DNA from 3 places in the Paenibacillus chungangensis genome. Region 1 is predicted to be linked to each of the others. Evidence: predicted binding sites of a transcription regulator. Region 1 holds the regulator's gene; each other region holds the start of a gene.
The links. Region 1 encodes CtsR, which represses protease genes until heat stress. Its sites were predicted from a motif close to ATGGTCAATAAAGGTCAAACA; they were not measured.

Region 1 (7,655 bases):
ATGCCGGTCAGATGAATCGCCATCTCGCGAAGGGCGGATACACTTGGCTTATGCTCCATATCCTCCAACTGCCGGACTAGCCGTTCGATTCGCTCAAGCACGAGGGAGCTCTGCCCTTCCGTTACCGCCGTAATCAGATTCTGATAATGCTCTACCGGTCTTCTGGACGCCCCCATCACCGGCTTGGCGTCTTCGAATTCCTCCGGACATAATATGAACCTCTCGCTAACGGTCTCGCGCTCTGCAAGCAGATTCATGGCCAACTGATAAGACCGATGGACATCGTGAACGGAATCAACGCTAGTGCCGATAGCGGCCCATACTTGCAGCTTTAATAGGGAGCCAATCGTGCTGACCAATTCCCCGGCCAGCCTTTTCACCCGGGCTCTGCTATGTTCATAGCGGACGTCAGAGGGGGTGGTAGCGATGAGGGTGACCACATTTTGCTGGACATCGGCCAGATATGCGCCGCGCCAGCTTTCGGTCATTTCGTCCACGATATTTTTCACGGCGTAAGTGAATTTGGCAAGGTCGCTGCGCTTCACATCCAGGCGATCCCTTGTGACGACATATTCAAGCAGCACTACAGTCAGTACTTGTCCGTGGAACTTTAATTTCGTGCGTGCCGACGCCTTCTGGAAGAAGGGGGTATCGGAGAAGTACGGTTCAAGCAGCCCCTTCAATACAAGCTTGCGGGTCTCGGGCAGATGCGATTCAAGCAGTTCCCGAAGCTCTTGCTCTTCCCGGCTAGTCTTCATGGTCGCTCTGATCTTGTCTGCCGTCCCTTTGACCACCTCGCAGATTTCATCGATTGTAGCGGGCTTGGATATATAGTCGCTCACATTTAATTTCACAGCCGACTGCGCATATTTGAAGTCTTCATAACCGCTCAGTATAATAACCTCTGCCGTATTGCCATCGCTTCTTATATGCTTCAGCATCTCGATTCCGTCCAGCACGGGCATATAAATATCGGTCAATATCAGCTCCGGCCGGTGCTTCTTGATAAGCGCGAGGCCTTCCTTGCCGTCTACAGCCGTGCCTGCCACCTCAATACCGTACTTTTCCCACGGTACGGAACGCTCCAGCCCATTCAACGTAAGTGTATCGTCATCGATAATAATCGCTTTAATCATTCGGCTTCTCCTCCTCCAGTTGCTTGAATTCCGACGGCTCCTGCATCAGCTTGGGCAGGCTTAACATGATCTTCGTGCCCAGATCGGGTGCGCTCTCCACTCGCAAGCCGCCGCTCGGACCGAAGTAAAGCCTGAATCTTTCCTTGATGTTACGGAGTCCATGATGCTCCCGGGATGAAGGAAGCTCCTCCGTGTTCATGCCATGTCCATTGTCCTCTACACACAAGCACAGTGTATGTTTATTCTCATGCCCGCTAATTCTGATATATCCGCTTCGTCTGGAATGAAAGCCGTGAATAATGGCATTCTCCACTAAGGGCTGGAGCGTGAGCTTGGGTAGCCAGTAGACGAGAAGTCGTTCATCCATGTCGATCTCGAACCTAATCTGCTGCTGATAGCGAATTCGCTGCAATTCGACATAGCACTTCAAGTGCTCCATCTCCAGTGCCAAGGGAATGAACGTTCCGCCGCCGGACAAGCCGATACGCAGCATCTTGCCCAGCAGGGACAGCATGCGGCTAATATCGCTTGCCCCTGCATCTATGGCATGCCAATTCATAATATCGAGGGTATTGTACAGGAAATGCGGATTCATCTGCTCCTGCAGCACTTGCAGCTCCGCTTCGCGTTTGCTTTTATTTTGCTCGTTCAGCTGTACAATCAGTTCTTTAATATTTTTTGTCATTTCATTGAAATTTTGATTCAGATAACCGATTTCGTTCTCGTATTCGTTCTCGACCTGGGTAGCGAGCTGGCCCGTCTTGAAGCTGTTCATCGACTTCACGAGCTTTCGGATCGGCTTGACGAATTGCCTGCTCAGCACGTAAGCCATTGCCACTGCGAAAATAACGCAAAGCACGGCGGCAATCATAATAATCGTCTGGATTCGCTTGCTTCCTTCCGTAATATAGTCCCATGGGATGATATCGACCGATATCCATTGCGTACGCTGCTGCTTGTTCCAAATGACAAGCTGCTTCTCCTCCCATGATACAATTGCATGGTTCGTAGCCTGATCATCCTGCTTTAAAGTATTCCTCAGCGGCTGTTCTATCGCTTCATAAGCGAGCGGGTCGGCGTTGCTCCTGTTGGATTCCACAATCAATCTGCGGTTCGTGTCCAGTATATACCGGCCGCCTTCCGCCTTGCCTCCGGATATTAAGTCGTACATATAAGACAGTTTGATATTAAAGACGAGTATGCCGACCTCTTCTCCGGATGAAGACAACACTTTGCGTACAAAGCTGATGACATTCTCCGGCGAGCCGATATAATCGCCAACCTCAAGGCTATGAGTGCCCAGCCATACGTAATCGGCATGCTGAATGCGTTCATAATAAGGTGAATTTTGCAGGAAGTCATACGTAAATACTCCGTTAGCGCCTCTATATCTGCTTGAAAGGCTGTTTTTGACATACAGCTGAACGGAATGCACCGCTTCTTTCACATAGCTGTGCCGGCTTAACATATCAATAATCATATTATACTGGCCTACTCGCTCGAAGGAGTCTTCGGGCTGCTGCAAATATTGCTTCACTTGCGGATTGCTGGCGACAACGAGCGAATCGTACTCAATGGTCTGCAACTGCAGGTCGAGCTGCTTGTTGATTTCGTCCAGCAGAAGAATGCGCGAAGAGATCGTCTTGTCGACGACCTCTTGATTGGTAATATAGTAGCCCGTAACGCCCAGCAGCGCGATCAAGACGCCGGACAAGATCATGAAGGAGACGAAAAACGTGGTTTGCAGCGAAAAAACTTTGAGTGGGTTTTTCATAGGCTCATCCTTCTTGTAATCGGTTTACTTCTCAGCATATAGGACGCCGGACGAGAGCTCAAGTCTCTTTACTAACCTTTAATGCCGGTCGTGGCAATGCCTTCTACAAAATACTTCTGCGACGACATGAAGATGACGAAGCAAGGGATGACAGACAGCAACGCCATCGCGTACATCGGTCCCCATGTAACGGCGGACGAATTATCCAGGAACAACCGCAAGGCGAGCGGTACCGTATACTTGGAAGTGTCCGTCAAGTACAGAAGCTGCGCCAGGAAATCGTCCCATGTCCAGATAAAGCTGAATATGGCCGATGTGATCAGAGCCGGAGTGCATAGCGGAAAAATAATGCGAAATGCGATTCCGGGCACCGAACAGCCGTCTATCTTCGCCGATTCGTCCAAATCGTGCGGAATGCCACGGATAAATTGCACGATGAGAAAGACGAAGAACGGACTTACCGCCAAATAATGCGGAACGATAAGCGGCAGCGATGTGCCGATCCAGTTAAAGTTCTTGAACAGAATATATTGCGGAACGAGTGTAACCTGGGTAGGCAGCATCAGCGTCAGCATCAATATGGCAAACCATACGCTCTTCAATGGAAATTTCAAACGGGCAAATCCGAAGGCGACGATGGCGCTTGAAGCGACCGTTCCAATAACGGAAAGAACCGAGATGAAGAAGGAGTTGTAGAAGAACGTTCCGAATGTGAAGCCCGGGATCGCATACCAGCCATCTACAAAGTTCTCCCATCTGATTTCGCTAGGCAGCAGCTTACCGCTAGTAAATTCTTCATTGGGCTTAAGCGCATTGCCGAATAGGATGACAATGGGATAGGCCATAAATAGGCTTCCCATGAGCAGCGCAGCGTACCTTCCGAGTTGATTCATATTAGTTTTCATAATGCACCCACTTACGCGATGTAATAAAGATCACTGCTGTTGCGGCCGCGATCAGCAGCATCAAAATCCAGGCCAGACCGCTCGCATAACCCATCTCGAAGAAGACGAATGCTTTCTGATACAAATACAGGGCGTACACAAGCGTGGAATCGATTGGTCCCCCTTTCGTAATGACGAAAGCCTGGGTGAACATCTGGAAGCTGTTGATCGTCTGCATGACCAGGTTAAACAATATGATGGGGGTCAGCATCGGTATGGTTACGCTAAAGAAAGTTCTGATCCTGGAAGATCCGTCAACGGCCGCAGCTTCGTAGAGATCGTTCGGAATCTGCTTCAGTCCTGCCAGGAAAATAACCATCGCGGAGCCGAATTGCCATACGGCCAGTGCAATTAAGGTCGTTAATGAAGTGTCGGGCAAGTTAATCCAATCCATCGGCGCGACGCCGAAGAAGGCCAGCAGTTTATTCACGACGCCCTCCATGCCGAATATATTGCGCCATATTGCCGCGATGGCCAAGCTGCCGCCGATCAGGGATGGCAAGTAATAGATCGACCGGAATACCGCCATGCCCCTTATCGACCGATAAAGCAGCATGGCAACAAGCAATGCGAAGGCGAGCTTCAGCGGTACGGAGAAGAGGACGTAACGAAAGGTGACTCCGAGCGACTGTACAAAGGTGTCGTCCTCAAGCAGAATCTCCTTGTAGTTAGCCAGTCCTGTCCACTTCGGCGACTCCAGCAAATGGTATCGGGTCATAGACAAATACAACGATTGCAGCATGGGGCCAAGCGTCAACGCGAACAATCCGATTAACCACGGAGCGACAAAGACATACCCCCAGAACGCTTCCGATAAGCCGCTTCGCTTAGAAGCTTTGGTCAGCAATGCCATAGCGAAACTCCTCCTTTATTAGCCAGTCCACTTGATGATACTCACATTCTAGCCAGCGGAGCGGGCAAAAAAAATAATACAAATCTATAAAGTTTTACGGTTATATACAGAACAATGAAGATGATGAGGGGAACGTTTCCATGGCTGGAGGGTATAAAGAAGGAAAAATCGCGTTATGCTAAGTAGTGCGGGACCAATTCAGCCTTCATCGATTAATCGTCAGAAAATTTAGAATCCGCATCTTGACCTTTAATAAAATTTGCGTATAATATAACTAAAGTCAAAGAAAGTCAAAGTCAGTTTGCCAAACGTTGAACTTTCGATGGCTATCTCAAGGAGGTTGCCGATATGCGTAACATATCCGATCTCATTGAACAGTATTTGAAGCAAATGCTGGACGGCAGCAACGAAGGCGCTGTAGAAATTCAACGCAACGATTTGGCGGATCGCTTCTCCTGTGTGCCTTCTCAGATCAATTACGTCATTAGCACCAGGTTCACGATGGAGAAGGGGTATATGGTAGAGAGTAAGCGTGGCGGAGGAGGTTATATTCGCATTCAGCGTATAGACCTTCCTGCGTTGAAGACCATCCGTCATCACATTGAGCATACGATCGGCAATTGCGTCGATCAGAGCGCGGCGGAAGGGTTAATCTATCAATTGCTTGAAGCGGCGCTGATTACGAAGCGGGAGGCGAACTTGCTTCGCTCGGCGGTTAGCCGCGAGACGATCGCGCTTAATCTGCCGATGCGCGACGAGATGCGAGCCAGACTGCTGCGGTCTATGCTTATTTCATTACTGGTCAAGTAGGGATTTGAAAAGGAGGGATTAGCCTTGTATTGCCAGGAATGCGGCAAGAGGCCGGCTACACTTCATTTCACGAAAATTGTCAATGGCGACAAGACGGAATTCCATATTTGCGAAAGCTGCGCGCGCGAGAAAGGAGAAGGTATTCCTGGTTCGCCGAACAGCTTCTCCATCCACAGTCTGCTGTCAGGCTTGATGGATTTTCAATCAATGGGTAACGGGTCCCCCGGCGGCTTGGGAGCCCCACCGAAATCTGCGCGATGCGAAGAATGCGGTTTGACTTATTCGCAATTCAGCAAGATCGGGCGATTCGGCTGCAGTTCTTGCTATAAGCATTTCACCGACCGGCTCGACCCGTTGTTGAAACGGGTTCACGGCAGCACTGTTCATAGTGGGAAAATCCCAAAGCGTTCCGGCGGTCAAATACAGCGCAAGCGTGAAATTGAAGAGTTGCGCCAGGATATGCAAAGACATATCGAGAACGAGGAATTCGAAGAAGCGGCTTCCTTGCGAGACCGAATCAGAGAGTTGGAAAGACAAAACTTAGGCACGTCATAAGCAGTGGAAGGAGTGAGCCGTCCTTGAGCACGCATCGATTCTCACAACATGCGCTTAGCGATTGGATGAGGGGAACAGGCCCTGATTCAGACGTCGTCATTAGCAGCAGGGTGCGCATCGCCCGCAATTTGCGAGAGCAGCCATTCCCGATGCTGGCGACGAGCCAACAAGCGAATGAAGTACTGAAGAAACTGGTCGAAGTAAGCCAGTCAGGCGGATTGAAGGGCTTCGGTGAATTCGAGACCATCATGCTGTCTGAGATTAGCGAGCTGGATAAGCGGGTATTGGTTGAGAAGCATCTCATCAGTCCCAATCTGGCGAATGATTCCCGGGCCGGAGCTGTCGTATTGAGCGATAATGAAGCCGTCAGTATTATGATTAATGAAGAAGACCATCTGCGCATTCAATGTCTATACCCGGGCTTTCAAGTAGAAGAGGCTTGGCGGCATGCCAGTGCGATTGACGATATATATGAAGAATCGGCCGACTATGCCTTCGATGAAGTGCGTGGCTACTTAACAACATGTCCTACGAATGTAGGCACCGGTATTAGAGCTTCGGTCATGATGCATCTGCCGGCGCTTGTGTTGACGCAGCAGATCAACCGAATACTGACGGCCGTCACGCAAGTGGGGCTGGCTGTAAGAGGGTTGTATGGCGAAGGAAGCGAGGCGCTTGGCAATCTGTTTCAGATCTCCAATCAGATTACGCTTGGCCAATCGGAAGAAGAGATCATTGATAACTTGCATGGGGTAGCCAGACAAATTATTGAACATGAACGGGCTGCACGCAAGCGGCTGTTGGAGGAATCCAGCGTGCGTATTGAAGACCGAGTGAAGCGTTCTTACGGCATTTTGTCTCACGCATCTATCATGGATTCCAAGGAGGCGGCGCAGCGGCTGTCTGATGTAAGGCTAGGAGCGGACTTGGGACTGCTGGATAATGTGTCGCCGGGCATTCTGAATGAATTGCTTGTTATGACACAGCCCGGCTTTCTTCAACAGACATTCAATGAGCAGCTAAGCGCCGAACAACGGGATCAGAGAAGAGCCGAGCTGATAAGAATGCAATTGCGAGGAGAACTTAGTACTAATAATGGGGAAGATGGAGGTGCAAGCATATGATGTTTGGCAGATTTACTGAACGGGCACAGAAGGTATTGGCACTTGCACAGGAGGAAGCGGTACGGTTAGGCCACAACAATATCGGAACCGAGCATATTCTGCTCGGTCTCATCCGGGAAGGCGAAGGAATCGCGGCCAAGGCTCTGACAGGGCTGGGACTTGGGTTAGAGAAGATTCAGGATGAAGTGGAAGCATTGATTGGTCGCGGACAGGAGCAGCCGAATAATATCGCCTACACGCCAAGAGCGAAGAAGGTAATCGAGCTGTCCATGGATGAAGCGAGAAAGCTTGGTCATACCTATGTGGGAACAGAGCATATCTTGCTGGGGCTTATCCGTGAAGGAGAAGGCGTAGCCGCTCGCGTGCTGAATAATCTGGGCATCAGCCTGAACAAGGCGCGTCAGCAGGTGCTGCAGCTGCTGGGCAGCAGCGAAGCGGTGTCCAGCAGCCACGGCTCTC
Region 2 (7,655 bases), on a different contig from region 1:
CTCGTAAGTTCCTGCCCATACGGTAGATCCGTCGAGGAATGGCATGCCGTGGTTCATGTCGAGTGCGTCTCCCGCCGCCTTATTGTAATTACTGTCGATAAGCACCAGCTCATCCATCCGGTTCCGCAGCAGCAATGTATAAGCTGTTGTTGCGCCCACAGCGCCCGTCCCGATCACGACTACTTTTGTTTTCTTCATAGTGATAAGCCCCTGTCTCCTTCTGTCTGATAAGTTTCTCGATTAGGTTTTCTCACTTGTTCAGGAATGGTTTGTTCACGAAGTAATACATCCATCCCATCAGCACGCTTCCGCCAATAAGATTACCGAACGTGACGGGGATCAAATTAAGGAGAGCCCCTTCCAACGTAACGATGTCGGTATCTTGTACGACCATTGCAATTGCAAATGTACACATATTGGCAATACTATGCTCGTAGCCAGAGATGAAAAAGCAAAAGACAAAAAGCATCATGGCGAACATTTTAGCCCCGTCAGTCTTCATCCACATCGGAATAAAGAAAGCGAGACAGACGAGCCAATTACATAATATGGCTCGAAAAAATAGCTGCATACCAGGTGTGCTCACCTTCTTGTCGGCGACTTCCAGCAGGAAGCCGTTCACATAGTCGCTGTCAAACAGTCCGGTTGACCAGATCAGGAAAGCAAATACGGCTGCTCCAAGCACATTGCCGGAATAGCTGGTTATCCAAAGCTTAATGGTGTCCATCCATCTCATCTTCTTGCGCAACGCGGCGTAGCTGTAGTAGAACGTATTGCCAGTGAACAGGTCTCCGCCTCCATAGCTAATCAGAATAATCGCCGTCCCGAAGGTTAAGGCTGCTATCGGATAGGTAAGCGGAGAATGCTCTATATAGAAGTAACTCCCGGTCTTGAAAGCTACAATGACCCCGAAGCCGATGAACATGCTCGCCAGCATGGATCTGGCTAAAGATATGATGATACTCTGCTTGAATATTTTTAGCTTCTTCAATGCCAATTGCTCGACTTGTTGTAGCGGTTCGGCCTCCATCGCTCTACCCCCTCATAACTTCTAGGTTATTCTGTCGTATGCAAAGGATAGCATCACAGGAGGGAGGGAGATGTGATTAATGTCACTATATGTGAACAAGAGCCACCCTTCCAGGATTATGGAAGGATGGCTCTTGTCCCTATTAGTCAATACGCTCGATCACCTTATCGATCAAGCCGTATTCATTCGCCTCAGCGGCGCTCATGAAGTAATCGCGGTCGGTATCTTGCTCGATACGGCTAAGCGGCTGTCCGGTGCGCTCTGCCAAGATGTTGTTCAACTTGTCCCGCATCTTGAGGATGCGGCGCGCGCGAATCTCAATGTCGCTGGCCTGCCCTTCGGCTCCGCCAAGCGGCTGGTGAATCATGACCTCACTGTTCGGGAGGGCGTAACGCTTGCCCTTGGCGCCTGCCGACAACAGGAACGCGCCCATGGATGCGGCCATGCCCACGCAGATGGTGGATACGTCAGGCTTAATATACTGCATTGTATCGTAAATGGCCATCCCTGCCGTAATGGAACCGCCTGGGCTGTTAATGTATAACGAAATATCCTTATCGGGATCTTCCGCTGTCAGGAACAGCATCTGTGCAATAATGGAATTCGCTACGACATCGTTAACACCCGATCCCAGAATAATGATGCGATCCTTCAACAAGCGAGAGTAAATATCGTAGGAGCGTTCACCGCGATTGCTTTGCTCGATTACCATTGGAACAAAATTCATAGCCAACCAATCCTCCTTCGAAAGTATGTTCTCTGTATATCTTAATGTATTCCTATAATAACGGATAAAAAAACAAAAGTCAAAGAAAGTCAAACATGTCTTCCAGTAAAGGGATGGGCGGTGATAACATGAAAAAAAGCTGCCCAGCGACAAAAGGTCGCATGGCAGCTTATGTATCCTTTATAGTGGCGCGCCCGCTAGGAATCGAACCTAGATCTCAGGCTCCGGAGGCCTACGTCATATCCATTGGACCACGGGCGCAAAAACAGTAGCAAAATTGATTATATGATATTCTGGTTCCGAACGCAAGAGCCATTCCTGAATAAATATTTTGTGAATTTATCGAGTAATCGTTTTCATCATGACTCCAGCACTTGCAGAACGTCAGATTATTCGGTAATATAATGGTGGGACTTAAAAAGGATCGGCGGGACGTTACGCGTCCAGGTGTGGCGAGAGTCCCCATATTTCGATAAGAGTCTCTGGCTTTGATTGATGGAGAGAAGGAGAGCGAATGCATCAGCTCATTGAATTGCAGCAGCAGCTTGTGCCGGATCTTCTCTATACGATGAGGAAGAGATATGCCATTCTGCATCAGGTCATGCTATCCGATACCATTGGCCGACGGACGCTTGCTACCGAGATGGCGATGACGGAGAGAGTGCTGCGTGCTGAGATCGACTTTCTGAAGGAGCAGGGGCTGCTGGACATTCATTCAGCCGGGATGCGGATCAGCGAAGCGGGCAAGGAGCTTCTGGAACAGCTTGAACCGCTCTACAAATCGTTATTCGGCTTGTCTTCCCTGGAGAAGGAGCTTCAGAATGCCTTCGGCTTATCGCGCGTTATTGTCGTAGCAGGCGACTCGGATCACTCGCTGCAGACGAAGCGGGAATTGGGGAGAGCGGCCTGCCAAGTGCTGCGGGAGACGGTAAGGCAAGGGGACGTTGTGGCGGTAACAGGCGGCACGACGATTGCTCAGGTTGCCAATCAACTCGTATTGTCGGCATCGGCTAAGGATGTGTGGTTCGTGCCTGCGCGTGGCGGCCTTGGTGAGAGCTTGGATTACCAAGCGAATACGCTCGCTTCGACGATGGCGAAGCGCACGGGTGGACATTATCGACTACTGCATGTGCCTGACTTCCTTGGCGAGGAGGCTTACTCGTCGATTATGGGCGAACCGAACATACGTGAGATTGTGGATGTCATCCGAAGCTCACGCATAGTCGTTCACGGAATCGGCGATGCCAAGGTGATGGCCAGGCGCAGACGATTGAAGGAGACCGATGTGGCGGCAATGACCGAGGAAGGCGCACTGGCAGAGGCATTTGGCTACTATTTCGATCAGAATGGCGCTGTTGTGCACAAAATGCAGACGGTAGGGTTACGACTAGAGGATATTGTGAACACTGAAGTTGTTATCGGCGTGGCCGGAGGCAAGAGTAAGGCAGATGCCATTGCGTCCATTATGCGCTTCGGGCACAACGATGTACTCATCACCGACGAGGCTGCAGCTACCGCCATAGTAGAGATGTCTGAGGATGAGAACTAGCTAGACAGGCATCATGACAATGCTTGCATACGGCGAGAGTCTGTGTGCGCATTGTCTTGAAATATATATTGCATTATATAAAAGCAAAGCTTAGGAGGAACTAGAAATGGTTAAAGTTGGTATTAATGGTTTTGGTCGCATTGGCCGTAACGTGTTCCGCGCTTCCCTGAACAACCCTAATGTTGAGGTAGTAGCGGTTAACGATCTGACAGACGTGAAGACACTGGCTCATCTTCTGAAATATGACACAACGCACGGCAAGTTGAATGTTAGCGTTGAAGCGAAGGAAGGCGCATTGATCGTTGACGGTCGCGAAATCAAAGTGTTCGCGGAGCGCAATCCTGCTGATCTGCCTTGGTCATCTGTAGGCGCTGAAATCGTAGTAGAGTCGACGGGTATCTTCACTGCGAAGGACAAAGCTGAGCTTCACCTGCAAGGCGGCGCTAAGAAGGTTATCATCTCCGCTCCTGCAACGAACGAAGACATTACCATCGTCATGGGTGTTAACGAAGACCAATACGACCCTGCGGCACATACCATTGTTTCCAACGCATCGTGTACGACGAACTGTCTTGCTCCATTCGCGAAAGTCCTGAATGACAAGTTCGGTATCGTGAAAGGCATGATGACGACTATTCACTCCTATACGAACGACCAAAGCGTACTGGATCTGCCGCACAAGGATCTTCGTCGCGCTCGCGCAGCTGCCGAGAACATCATTCCTTCCACGACTGGCGCAGCGAAAGCAGTATCCCTTGTTCTGCCTGAGCTGAAGGGCAAGCTGAACGGTATGGCTATGCGTGTTCCTACCGCTAACGTATCTGTGACTGACCTTGTGGCTGAGCTGAAGGTTGACGTAACGGTTGACGAAGTGAACGGCGCTCTGAAAGCTGCTGCCGAGGGTCCGCTCAAAGGCATCATGAACTACAATGAAGAGCCGCTTGTATCCAGCGACTACAATACAGATCCTGCTTCCTCCACAATCGACGGTCTGTCGACTATGATCGTAGAAGGCAACATGGTGAAAGTGGTATCCTGGTACGACAACGAGTGGGGCTACTCCAACCGTGTAGTTGATCTGGCTGCTTACATCGCAGCGAAAGGTCTGTAAGAGGAGACATGCGGGCAGGACTATAGCGTTCTGGCTGTCTCTGCCGATGAGCTTTGGCCCCGAGGCCTTGTGCCCTGAAGCAGGGTCCCGCCATGAGGGCGTTCCTTCCCTGGAAGGGGCGCCCTTCTCTTGTTTTCTTCGCAATATAAATCTGGGAGGGTTCATTCATGAATAAAAAGAGCATACGCGATGTGGCTGATCTGGCCGGCAAAAGAGTGTTCGTGCGCGTGGACTTCAACGTGCCGATCGAAGATGGCAAAATTACGGACGACAAGCGGATCCGTGAGACGCTTCCTACGATTAACTATCTGATGGAGCAGGGCGCCAAGGTCATTCTGGCAAGCCATCTGGGCCGTCCGAAAGGCGAGGTGGTCGAGGAGCTGCGTCATACGGCATCTGCGGCGCGTCTCTCCGAGCTGCTGGGCAAGCTTGTGGCGAAAGCCGACGAGGCAATCGGCGAGAAGGTGGAGGCACAAGTCGCGGCAATGCAGAACGGCGACGTGCTGCTTCTGGAGAACGTGCGCTTCTACGCTGGCGAAGAGAACAACGATCCTGAGCTGGCGAGAGCATTCGCGAAGCTGGCGGACCTGTTCGTGAATGACGCATTCGGCGCAGCTCATCGCGCACACGCATCTACAGAAGGCATCGCGCATCTGTTGCCAGCGGTATCCGGTCTGCTGATGGAGAGAGAGCTGGATGTGCTGGGCAAGGCGCTTCACAATCCTGAGCGCCCGTTCACAGCGATCATCGGCGGCTCCAAGGTGAAAGATAAAATTGCGGTTATCGACAAAATGCTCGAGATCGCAGACAATATTATTATCGGCGGCGGCTTGTCCTATACCTTCTTCAAGGCGCAAGGCCATGAAGTCGGCAATTCCCTTCTGGACGAGAGCAAGCTGGACCTGGCGCTCGGCTTCATCGAGAAGGCGAAGCAACTGGGCAAAAACTTCTACATGCCGGTAGATATTGTGGTAACGGATGACTTCAGCCCATCGGCGAATACGCAAGTGGTGGACGTGGACGGCATCCCGGCCGATTGGGAAGGCATCGATATCGGACCGAAGACGCGCGCTATCTACGGAGACGTCATTAAGAATTCCAAGCTCGTCGTATGGAACGGTCCAATGGGCGTGTTCGAGATAGAGCCGTTCTCCCACGGTACACGCGCTGTTGCGCAGGCGGCGGCTGAGACGTCCGCTTACACGGTTATCGGTGGTGGCGATTCCGCTGCTGCGGCTGAGAAGTTCGGTCTTGCAGACCGGATGGACTTCATCTCCACAGGCGGCGGCGCTTCTCTGGAGTTCATGGAAGGCAAGAAGCTGCCAGGCGTTGAAGCTCTGAACGACAAATAAACCAAAGGAGGCATAAGCATGAGCAGAACACCGATTATTGCGGGCAACTGGAAAATGTTCAAAACGGTATCCGAGGCGCAGAACTTCTTCGCGGAAGTGAAGGGCAAAGCGGAGGTTGAAGGTGTTGAGAGCGTCATCTGCGCACCTTATACAAATCTTCCCGCCCTCGTGGAAGCGGCGAGAGGGACAAGCATTGCAATCGGAGCGCAAAACGTCCACTTCGAGGACAATGGCGCTTACACCGGCGAGATCAGCGGCGGAATGCTGAAGGAGCTTGGCGTGAAATATGTTATCATCGGCCATTCCGAGCGCCGCGCTTACTTCGCGGAGACGGACGAGATCGTGAACAAGAAGGTTCATGCCGCATTCAGACACGGTCTTACGCCAATCGTGTGCGTAGGAGAAAAGCTGGAAGAACGCGAAGCAGGCGAGACGAAGGAAGTGTGCAAGACACAGACGGAAGCGGCGTTCGAGGGTCTGTCCCAGGAGCAAGCGGCAGCTGTCGTCATTGCGTATGAGCCGATCTGGGCGATCGGAACAGGCAAATCCTCCACTTCCGAGGATGCGCAGGATGTGATCGGCTATATCCGCGGCATCGTGGCGGGTCTGTACGACGAAGCTACTGCGAATGCCGTCCGCATTCAATACGGCGGCAGCGTAAAGCCGAACAACGTAGCGGAGTACATGGGCCAAGCGGACATCGACGGCGCGCTCGTCGGCGGCGCAAGCCTGGAGCCTGCGTCTTATATCGCTCTCATCGAGGGGGCCAAGTAAGATGGCTGAACGCAAACCGGTAGCATTAATTATTATGGACGGCTTCGGATTGCGCGATGATGTCACGGGCAACGCGGTTGCGCAAGCGAACAAGCCCAACTACGACAAATATTTGCAGCAATATCCGAACACAACGCTGACGGCATGCGGCGAAGCGGTAGGCTTGCCCGAAGGGCAAATGGGCAACTCGGAGGTCGGCCACCTGAATATCGGAGCGGGACGTATCGTATATCAGGACCTGACCCGGATCAGCAAGTCGATCCGTGAAGGTGAATTCTTCGACAATGAGACGCTGCATGCCTCAGTGAAGCATGTGAAGGAGAAGGGCCGTAAGCTGCATCTGTACGGCTTGCTGTCCGACGGCGGCGTGCACAGCCATATTGCTCATCTGTTCGCCTTGCTGGAGCTGGCCAAGAAGGAGAACTTGACGGAAGTCTACATCCATGCATTCCTCGACGGGCGCGATGTGGCTCCGGACAGCGCGAAGAGCTATGTCGAAGCGCTGCAGGCGAAGATCGACGAGCTCGGCGTAGGCCGCATAGCGACGGTGCAAGGCCGTTACTACGCGATGGATCGCGACAAGCGCTGGGAGCGTACGGAGAAGTCTTACCGGGCGATGGTATATGGCGAAGGCCCGCAGTATACCGATCCCGTGGAAGCGGTAGTTGAATCCTATGCGAAATCCGTATATGATGAATTCGTTATGCCAACGGTGATCGTGGGCGAGGACAACAAGCCTGTCGGTCTCGTGGAGTCGGAGGATGCAGTCGTCTTCTTCAACTTCCGCCCCGATCGCGCTATCCAATTGTCGCAAGTGTTCACGAATGAGGATTTCCGCGGCTTCGACCGCGGGGAGAAGTGTCCGAAGCACCTTCACTTCGTCTGCTTGACCCTGTTCAGCGAGACGGTCGGCGGATACGTCGCTTACTCACCGAAGAACCTGGATAACACGCTGGGCGAAGTGCTGGCGCAGAATGGGAAGACGCAGCTGCGCACGGCGGAGACCGAGAAGTACCCGCATGTCACGTTCTTCTTCAGCGGCGGCCGCGATGTCGAGCTGCCGGGTGAGACGCGTGTGCTGATCAACTCGCCGAAGGTGGCGACGTACGATC
Region 3 (7,655 bases), on a different contig from region 1:
TTCATGTAATGGAGCATCATCCCATGATTGATCAGCGCTTGCTTGCGCTGGAACGGGCTGCCTATATAGAATCGGATGAGGTAGATGACAGAATCCGAAGCATGCTGGCGGACAAGCAGCTGCATCCCGTCTTGCAATTTAAAGCTTTGCAATGCTTGAAGAAAAGGGGAGTTACCGGTTCGGTAACGCTTCACAGGCTTAATGAGATAGTGGAGCTGCACATCGAGGAGACTCCGTTATCGATTGATGAGTTTCCGTCCCCCATTCTTCGTATATTAGAGAGGACGTCCGAATCGGCGGAAGTGGACGATCCCACGCTTCCTCATTTCGCCGCAGAGCTATGGAAGGAAAGCCTGCAATTTCTATATGGCACTTCTTCTTATCAATGGATGCTGCGGGAAGATGAGGGCGCGATCGATTGTTTTGCAGCCGCGCTTCATCTGACTTTGCTGCTGACCGTGTACGGCTCGGCCAACGATGATGATATTCGGGACGCCTATGGCATTACCGAGACGCTCAGGTTCCAATACGAGCAAGCTTGTAGGTCTCTAAGGAGCATTGCGGAGCTTCTTCAGCAAGATGATGAACCTCAGCCTTGAAAAGCTGGTTCAACTTGTTTATAATAGAGTGGTTTATGGAACGTGAATACATGTTAAGCATGAGCATTTTTGGAGGGGAAAGCATAAAATGAAAGCAACCTGGGAAAAAATAGACAAGAACATCGTCTCGATGGACGTTGAGGTGGATGCGGAGAAAGTAACGGTCGCGCTTGACCAAGCGTTCAAGAAAGTAGCAAGTAAAGTTAATGTTCCTGGCTTCCGCAAGGGTAAAGTGCCACGCGGCATCTTCGAGTCGCGCTTCGGTGTGGAAAGCCTGTATCAGGACGCGATCGATATCATGCTTCCTGAAGCGTACACTGCGGCTATTCAGGAGAATGAGCTGCAACCGGTTGATCGTCCTGAAATCGACGTTACGCAAATCGGTAAAGGTCAATCCTTCAAATTCAATGCAAAAGTAACGGTTAAGCCGGAAGTAACGCTTGGCGAATACAAGGGCATTGTAATTGAAGCGGTAGAAACTGAAGTGAAAGAAGAGGAATTGGCAACTGAACTGGAGCGACTGCAGCAGCGTCATGCCGAGCTCAATGTCGTGGAAGAGGGAGCGGCGCAAAGCGGCGACACCGCTGTAATCGACTTTGATGGCTATGTGGACGGCGAGCCGTTCGAAGGCGGCAAGGCTGAGCGCTACTCTCTTGAACTTGGATCCGGATCGTTCATTCCGGGCTTCGAGGAGCAAGTAGTCGGCATGGAGATTGGGGATTTCAAGGATGTTGAAGTCAGCTTCCCGGAAGATTATCATGCAGAAGCGCTTGCGGGTAAGCAAGCAGTATTTAAAGTAAAGCTGCATGAGCTGAAGCGCAAGTCACTGCCAGAGCTTGACGATGAATTCGCCAAGGATGTCAGCGAGTTCGACACGCTGGAGGAGTATAAGCAAGATCTGTCCGAGAAGCTGAAGGAGCGTAAGGAGAAGGAAGCTGAGCAAGCGCGTGAGGCTTCTGTTGTAGAGAAAGCCGCCGAAGCTGCGGAAGTGGATATTCCGGAAGCGATGATCGACACGGAAATCGACTATATGTTCAAAGACTTCGAGCAGCGCCTAGGCATGCAAGGCATGAACCTTGATCTGTACTACCAGTTCTCCGGACAGAATGAAGAGGCGCTTCGCGGTCAGATGCGCAGCGATGCGGAGAAGCGCGTGCGTAACAACCTCGTTCTGGAAGCCATTGCGAAAGCAGAAGACTTTGATGTTTCCGACGAGGACCTGACGGAAGAGCTGGAGAAGCTTTCCAAGCAGTACAACCGTCCCGTATCGGAACTGCGCGACATATTCGAGAAGAACGGCAATCTGGACAGCCTGAAAGAAGATGTGCTGCTTCGCAAAACTATCGGTTTCCTGCTTGACAACAGCAAGACGGCTTAAACAAGGGCTAGCAGCCTTTGAATCACATAATGCTTTGCCCAAGATAAGGCGCGTGTATGATACGTGCCTTATTTTGACCTTACCTATCTGAAGTTGAGACCTTTAGCATGCAAACTCCATACATATGATTGAACCGCAGCCGTATACTGTAGTATTGGAAAATGACAAAAATGACATAAGAAACCGAACATGTTACAATGAAAGTGCTATTCAAGTCCAAAGAAGAAATGAGGTTGGTCGCATGAATCTGGTACCGATCGTAGTTGAACAGACGAATCGAGGAGAACGATCGTATGATATTTACTCCCGATTGCTGAAGGATCGCATTATTTTTCTCGGGAGCGCGATAGACGACGATGTTGCTAATTCCGTTATTGCTCAGCTGCTGTTTTTGGCGGCCGACGATCCGGAGAAGGATATCCATCTCTATATCAACTCTCCAGGCGGTTCAGTCACTGCTGGAATGGGAATATATGATACGATGCAATATATCAAGCCCGATGTATCCACGATCTGTATGGGAATGGCCGCCAGCATGGGCTCGTTGCTCTTGACTGCAGGCGCCCAGGGCAAGCGCTTCGCGCTTCCGAATGCCGAGGTCATGATTCATCAGCCTCTTGGCGGCGTGCGCGGCCAGGCGACAGATATCAAGATTCATGCCGATTGGATCTTGAAGACGAAGCAGAAGCTGAACCAGATCTACGTGAATCGTACGGGTCAACCATATGAGAAGATTGACCGCGATACGGACCGCGACTATTTCATGAGCGCCGAAGAAGCGCTACAGTACGGTCTGATTGACAAGGTTATTACTTCTCCTGTATCGTAATGTTTTAATTGAAGGGGTGAAGGCATGTTTAAATTCAACGACGAGAAGGGTCAATTAAAATGCTCGTTCTGCGGCAAGTCGCAGGAACAGGTTCGCAAGCTTGTCGCCGGACCCGGTGTCTATATATGCGATGAATGCATCGAATTGTGCACGGAGATCGTGGAAGAGGAGCTTGGCGGCGAAGAGGATCTGGATCTGAAGGATATTCCGAAGCCGCAAGAGATTCGCGCCATCCTGGATTCTTACGTCATCGGACAGGAATCTGCGAAGAAGTCTCTGTCAGTTGCTGTATACAATCATTATAAGCGGATTAATTCCGGAAGCAAGATCGAAGACGTGGAGCTGCAGAAGAGTAACATTCTGCTTCTCGGTCCTACGGGCTCAGGCAAGACATTGCTTGCTCAGACGATGGCTAAAATATTGAACGTGCCGTTCGCGATCGCTGATGCCACTTCGTTGACGGAAGCGGGATATGTGGGCGAGGATGTCGAGAATATTCTGCTCAAGCTGATCCAGGCCGCCGACTATGACGTGGAGAAAGCAGAGCGGGGCATTATCTATATCGACGAGATCGATAAGGTTGCGCGCAAATCGGAGAATCCTTCCATTACACGCGACGTGTCGGGAGAAGGCGTGCAGCAAGCGCTGCTTAAGATTCTCGAGGGAACGGTGGCATCCGTTCCGCCACAAGGAGGACGCAAGCACCCGCATCAGGAATTCATTCAGATTGATACGACGAATGTTCTCTTCATTTGCGGCGGAGCGTTCGACGGCTTGGAGCAGCTAATCAAGCGTCGCATCGGCAAGAAAGTAATTGGCTTCAACTCATCCGGCGAGACGCAGAAGGATTTGAAACCTGGTGAGTATCTGTCTATGGTGCTGCCGGAGGACTTGCTGAAGTTCGGTCTTATTCCGGAATTCGTAGGCCGCTTGCCAGTTATATCTACGCTGGAGCCGCTCGACGAGCCGGCGCTTGTTCGTATTCTGTCGGAGCCGAAGAACGCGCTGGTGAAGCAATATCAGAAGCTGCTGGAGATGGACAATGTGAAGCTGGACTTCGAGCCTGCCGCCTTGGATGCTATCGCGAAGGAAGCAATCAAGCGCAATACGGGCGCCCGTGGCTTGAGGGCAATTATCGAAGGCATTATGCTGGATGTCATGTACGACGTGCCGTCCCGTGAAGATGTCAGCACGTGCCTCATTACCGAGAAGTCAGTGCGAGAGAAGATTATGCCGGAGCTGTCGACCAACAAGAAAGGCAAGAAGAAGGAAGAGAGCGCCTAATCGACGTTTATTACAGCCAAAGTATCCACCCCTGCCCAAGAGGCACCGCTTCGGACAATGGGTGGACTTTGGCGTTCATGGGAGAGATAACTTATGTATTTACGTCAAGATACGGTAGCGGTCAAAGTAGGCGATCTAACGATCGGCGGCAGTAATGAAGTCATCATCCAGAGCATGTGCACGACCAAAACGGCCGATGTGGAGGCTACGGTGGCTGAAATTCTCCGTCTGGAGGAAGCGGGCTGCCAGATCGTTCGGGTGACGGTAAACAATATGGAAGCCGCAGATGCGATCAAGGAAATTAAGAAGCGCATCCACATCCCGCTGGTGGCTGATATTCATTTCGATTATCGGCTGGCGCTGGCAGCCATTGAGAACGGCATCGACAAGGTACGCATCAATCCGGGCAATATCGGTCGCCGAGAGAAGGTAGAGGCTGTCGTGCAAGCGTGCAAGGAGCGAGGCATTCCGATTCGAATCGGTGTGAACGCAGGCTCTCTTGAGAATCACTTGCTGGAGAAGTACGGCTATCCGACACCTGAAGCAATGGTGGAGAGCGCGTTATTCCATATCGGCATATTGGAAGAGCTGGACTTTCACGACATTATCGTGTCTCTGAAAGCTTCTGATGTTCCGATGGCGATTGCTGCTTACAGCATGGCTGCCGAGAAGATCAAATATCCGCTCCATCTTGGTATTACGGAAGCGGGTACGTTGCACGCGGGCACAATTAAGAGCTCCGCGGGTATTGGCGCATTGCTGGCTATGGGTATTGGCAATACGGTTCGCATCAGCTTAAGCGCAGACCCCGTAGAGGAAGTGAAGGTGGCTCGCGAGCTGTTGAAATCGTTCGGTTTGATTACGAACGCCGCGACTCTCGTATCCTGTCCCACATGCGGAAGGCTGGATATCGACCTGTTCGCCATCGCCAATGAGGTCGAGGAGTATATCTCCAAGATTAAAGTGCCGATCAAAGTATCTGTTCTTGGCTGCGCCGTGAACGGACCCGGTGAAGCGCGAGAAGCGGACATCGGCATCGCTGGAGCAAGAGGCGAAGGACTGCTGTTCCGTTACGGAGAGATCGTTCGGAAGGTGCCGGAGACAGAGCTTCTGGACGCTTTGAAGCAGGAGATTGACGAGATTGTACGGGTCTATGAAGAGACTGGCGACATACCGGGACGCAAGCAGCACTCCCATAGTGGATAGAATAGTGGCTTATCGTTGCCCCATGTAGCGGGGTGGGGTAAGCTGCTTTTTTTGTGCGCTGAATACTGACTGTGCGATTATTCCGACTTTCAAGAGGCAATACTGTCATAATACGGATAACTATGACGGTCGGTGAGGAGCCGTTACGCTTGAAAGGGGCGGAATAAGCATGAATTTAAGTCTCGTGTTAATGTTAGTGCAAGTGTTTTTCGCAGTAGTGATAGGAATTTATTTTTGGAATTTGCTTCGCAATCAGAAGACGAATCGGTCAGCGGTCGATCGCGAATCGCGAAAAGAGATGGATAAACTGAGAAAGCTGAGATCGGTATCGTTGACGAAGCCGCTGGCCGAGAAGACGCGACCGCAATCCATGATGGATATTGTGGGGCAAAAGGATGGATTGCGCGCGCTGAAGGCAGCGCTATGCAGTGCCAATCCGCAGCATGTCATCATATACGGTCCTCCCGGCGTAGGAAAGACGGCGGCAGCGCGGGTCGTCTTGGAGGAGGCGAAGAAGAATCCCTCCTCTCCCTTCTTGCCAGAAGCGAAATTCACGGAGATCGATGCGACGACCGCTCGCTTCGACGAGCGGGGCATTGCGGACCCGCTGATCGGATCTGTCCATGATCCCATCTATCAAGGCGCTGGAGCTATGGGGGTGGCGGGTATTCCGCAGCCGAAGCCAGGCGCTGTCACGAAGGCGCACGGAGGCATCCTGTTCATTGACGAGATCGGGGAATTGCATCCCGTGCAGATGAATAAGCTGTTAAAGGTGCTGGAGGATCGTAAGGTATTCCTGGAGAGCGCATATTACAATTCGGAAGACAGCAATATCCCGACTTACATTCACGATATTTTCCAGAACGGATTGCCAGCGGATTTCCGGCTTGTAGGGGCCACTACACGTTCGCCGGGTGAGATTCCTCCTGCCATTCGTTCCCGCTGCATGGAGGTATACTTTCGACCGCTCCTGGCGGAGGAGATCGCGCTCGTCGCGGAGAATGCCATCAAGAAGATTGGCTTCGGACCATGTCCTGAAGCGATTGAAGTGGTGAAGAAATACGCGACGAACGGCCGTGAGGCGGTCAATGTCATACAGCTGGCCGCCGGCGTGGCGTTGTCGGAGAAACGTGAGAGCATCGCCGCCGCGGATATCGAATGGGTCGTGAACAGCAGTCAGATTCCTCCCCGTCCCGATCGCAAGGTGCCGGACAAACCACAGATCGGTTTCGTAAACGGGCTTGCTGTGTACGGACCCAATCTAGGTACGCTGCTGGAAATTGAAGTGAGCGCCATACCCGTCGCGGCAGGGAAGGGCGTATTCACGATTACAGGTGTCGTTGACGAAGAGGAGCTGGGCGGCGGCAGCAGGACGCTGCGCCGCAAAAGCATGGCGAAGGGCTCGGTAGAAAATGTGCTTACAATACTCCGCCGTATCGGATTTAATCCCTACGACTACGATTTGCACATTAACTTCCCCGGCGGAACGCCGATCGACGGACCCTCCGCAGGAATTGCCATGGCAACGGCGATTGCTTCAGCCATAAGGGAGATTCCTGTGGATAATAAGCTGGCGATGACGGGGGAGGTAGGCATACATGGCAACGTCAAGCCGGTCGGCGGTGTGCTGGCGAAGGTGGAGGCCGCCTTTCAGGCGGGCGCGGTGCGTGTAATTGTTCCGAGGGAGAACTGGCAGGCCATCTTCAAAGATCTGGATGGCCTCCAGATCATCCCTGTGGACCGTGTCGAAGAAGTGTTCAATCATGTGTTCCCGGAAGAGAAGATGATTCAAGAGGGGCTCGAGAAGCCGGCCGGGTCAGATGTGTATATCGCGCCGGGTATTCCGTATTTGCAGGCGGATTCAACAGAGTGATACAATAAAGTGATGTTAAAGATTGGAGGTGCCTAGGATGGGAACTGGCAAAGGGAAGGGCCGCCGATTGCCCCTGCTTCCGCTTAGGGGGCTTCTCGTATATCCCAGTATGGTGCTCCACCTGGATGTGGGAAGGGACAAATCGGTGCGTGCGCTGGAACGCGCGATGGTTGAAGATCATAGAATATTGCTCTGTTCGCAGTCTGAAGTGAACATTGAGGAGCCGAGCCGCGAAGATATATATAAGGTCGGCACGATTGCCAAAGTAAGACAAATGCTGAAACTACCCAATGGTACAATTCGCGTTCTGGTAGAGGGCGAAACTCGCGCCGAAGTACAGGGCTACCTGGATAATGAAGAGTTCTACGAGGTGCTGGCGAAGGAGTTGCCGGAAGAGGTGACGGACGATCCCGCAGTAAATGCGCTGATGCGGTCCGTGCTGAATCAGTTCGAACATTATATCTCGCTGTCCAAGAAGGTGACACC

Region 2: a site for CtsR is predicted at 1,833-1,853, ahead of clpP (ATP-dependent Clp endopeptidase proteolytic subunit ClpP). Genes of this name have one in related genera too.
Region 3: a site for CtsR is predicted at 2,038-2,058, ahead of clpP (ATP-dependent Clp endopeptidase proteolytic subunit ClpP). Genes of this name have one in related genera too.

What each region holds. Positions count from the first base shown of each region.
Region 1 covers NZ_JBHTJZ010000069.1:4,560-12,214, forward strand. The annotation lists gene ACFQ2I_RS21420 (response regulator) at 1-1,136, opposite strand, end outside; gene ACFQ2I_RS21425 (sensor histidine kinase) at 1,129-2,910, opposite strand; gene ACFQ2I_RS21430 (carbohydrate ABC transporter permease) at 2,982-3,815, opposite strand; gene ACFQ2I_RS21435 (carbohydrate ABC transporter permease) at 3,805-4,707, opposite strand; gene ACFQ2I_RS21440 (CtsR family transcriptional regulator) at 5,056-5,517, shown strand; gene ACFQ2I_RS21445 (UvrB/UvrC motif-containing protein) at 5,542-6,072, shown strand; gene ACFQ2I_RS21450 (protein arginine kinase) at 6,138-7,196, shown strand; gene ACFQ2I_RS21455 (ATP-dependent Clp protease ATP-binding subunit) at 7,193-7,655, shown strand, end outside.
Region 2 covers NZ_JBHTJZ010000004.1:23,282-30,936, forward strand. The annotation lists gene ACFQ2I_RS00900 (L-lactate dehydrogenase) at 1-198, opposite strand, end outside; gene ACFQ2I_RS00905 (formate/nitrite transporter family protein) at 251-1,030, opposite strand; gene clpP (ATP-dependent Clp endopeptidase proteolytic subunit ClpP) at 1,173-1,757, opposite strand; tRNA gene ACFQ2I_RS00915 (tRNA-Arg) at 1,944-2,018, opposite strand; gene ACFQ2I_RS00920 (sugar-binding transcriptional regulator) at 2,272-3,306, shown strand; gene gap (type I glyceraldehyde-3-phosphate dehydrogenase) at 3,413-4,417, shown strand; gene ACFQ2I_RS00930 (phosphoglycerate kinase) at 4,585-5,769, shown strand; gene tpiA (triose-phosphate isomerase) at 5,788-6,543, shown strand; gene gpmI (2,3-bisphosphoglycerate-independent phosphoglycerate mutase) at 6,545-7,655, shown strand, end outside.
Region 3 covers NZ_JBHTJZ010000073.1:56,393-64,047, forward strand. The annotation lists gene ACFQ2I_RS23450 (hypothetical protein) at 1-599, shown strand, start outside; gene tig (trigger factor) at 688-1,977, shown strand; gene clpP (ATP-dependent Clp endopeptidase proteolytic subunit ClpP) at 2,219-2,806, shown strand; gene clpX (ATP-dependent protease ATP-binding subunit ClpX) at 2,831-4,090, shown strand; gene ispG (flavodoxin-dependent (E)-4-hydroxy-3-methylbut-2-enyl-diphosphate synthase) at 4,184-5,296, shown strand; gene lonB (ATP-dependent protease LonB) at 5,466-7,169, shown strand; gene lon (endopeptidase La) at 7,207-7,655, shown strand, end outside.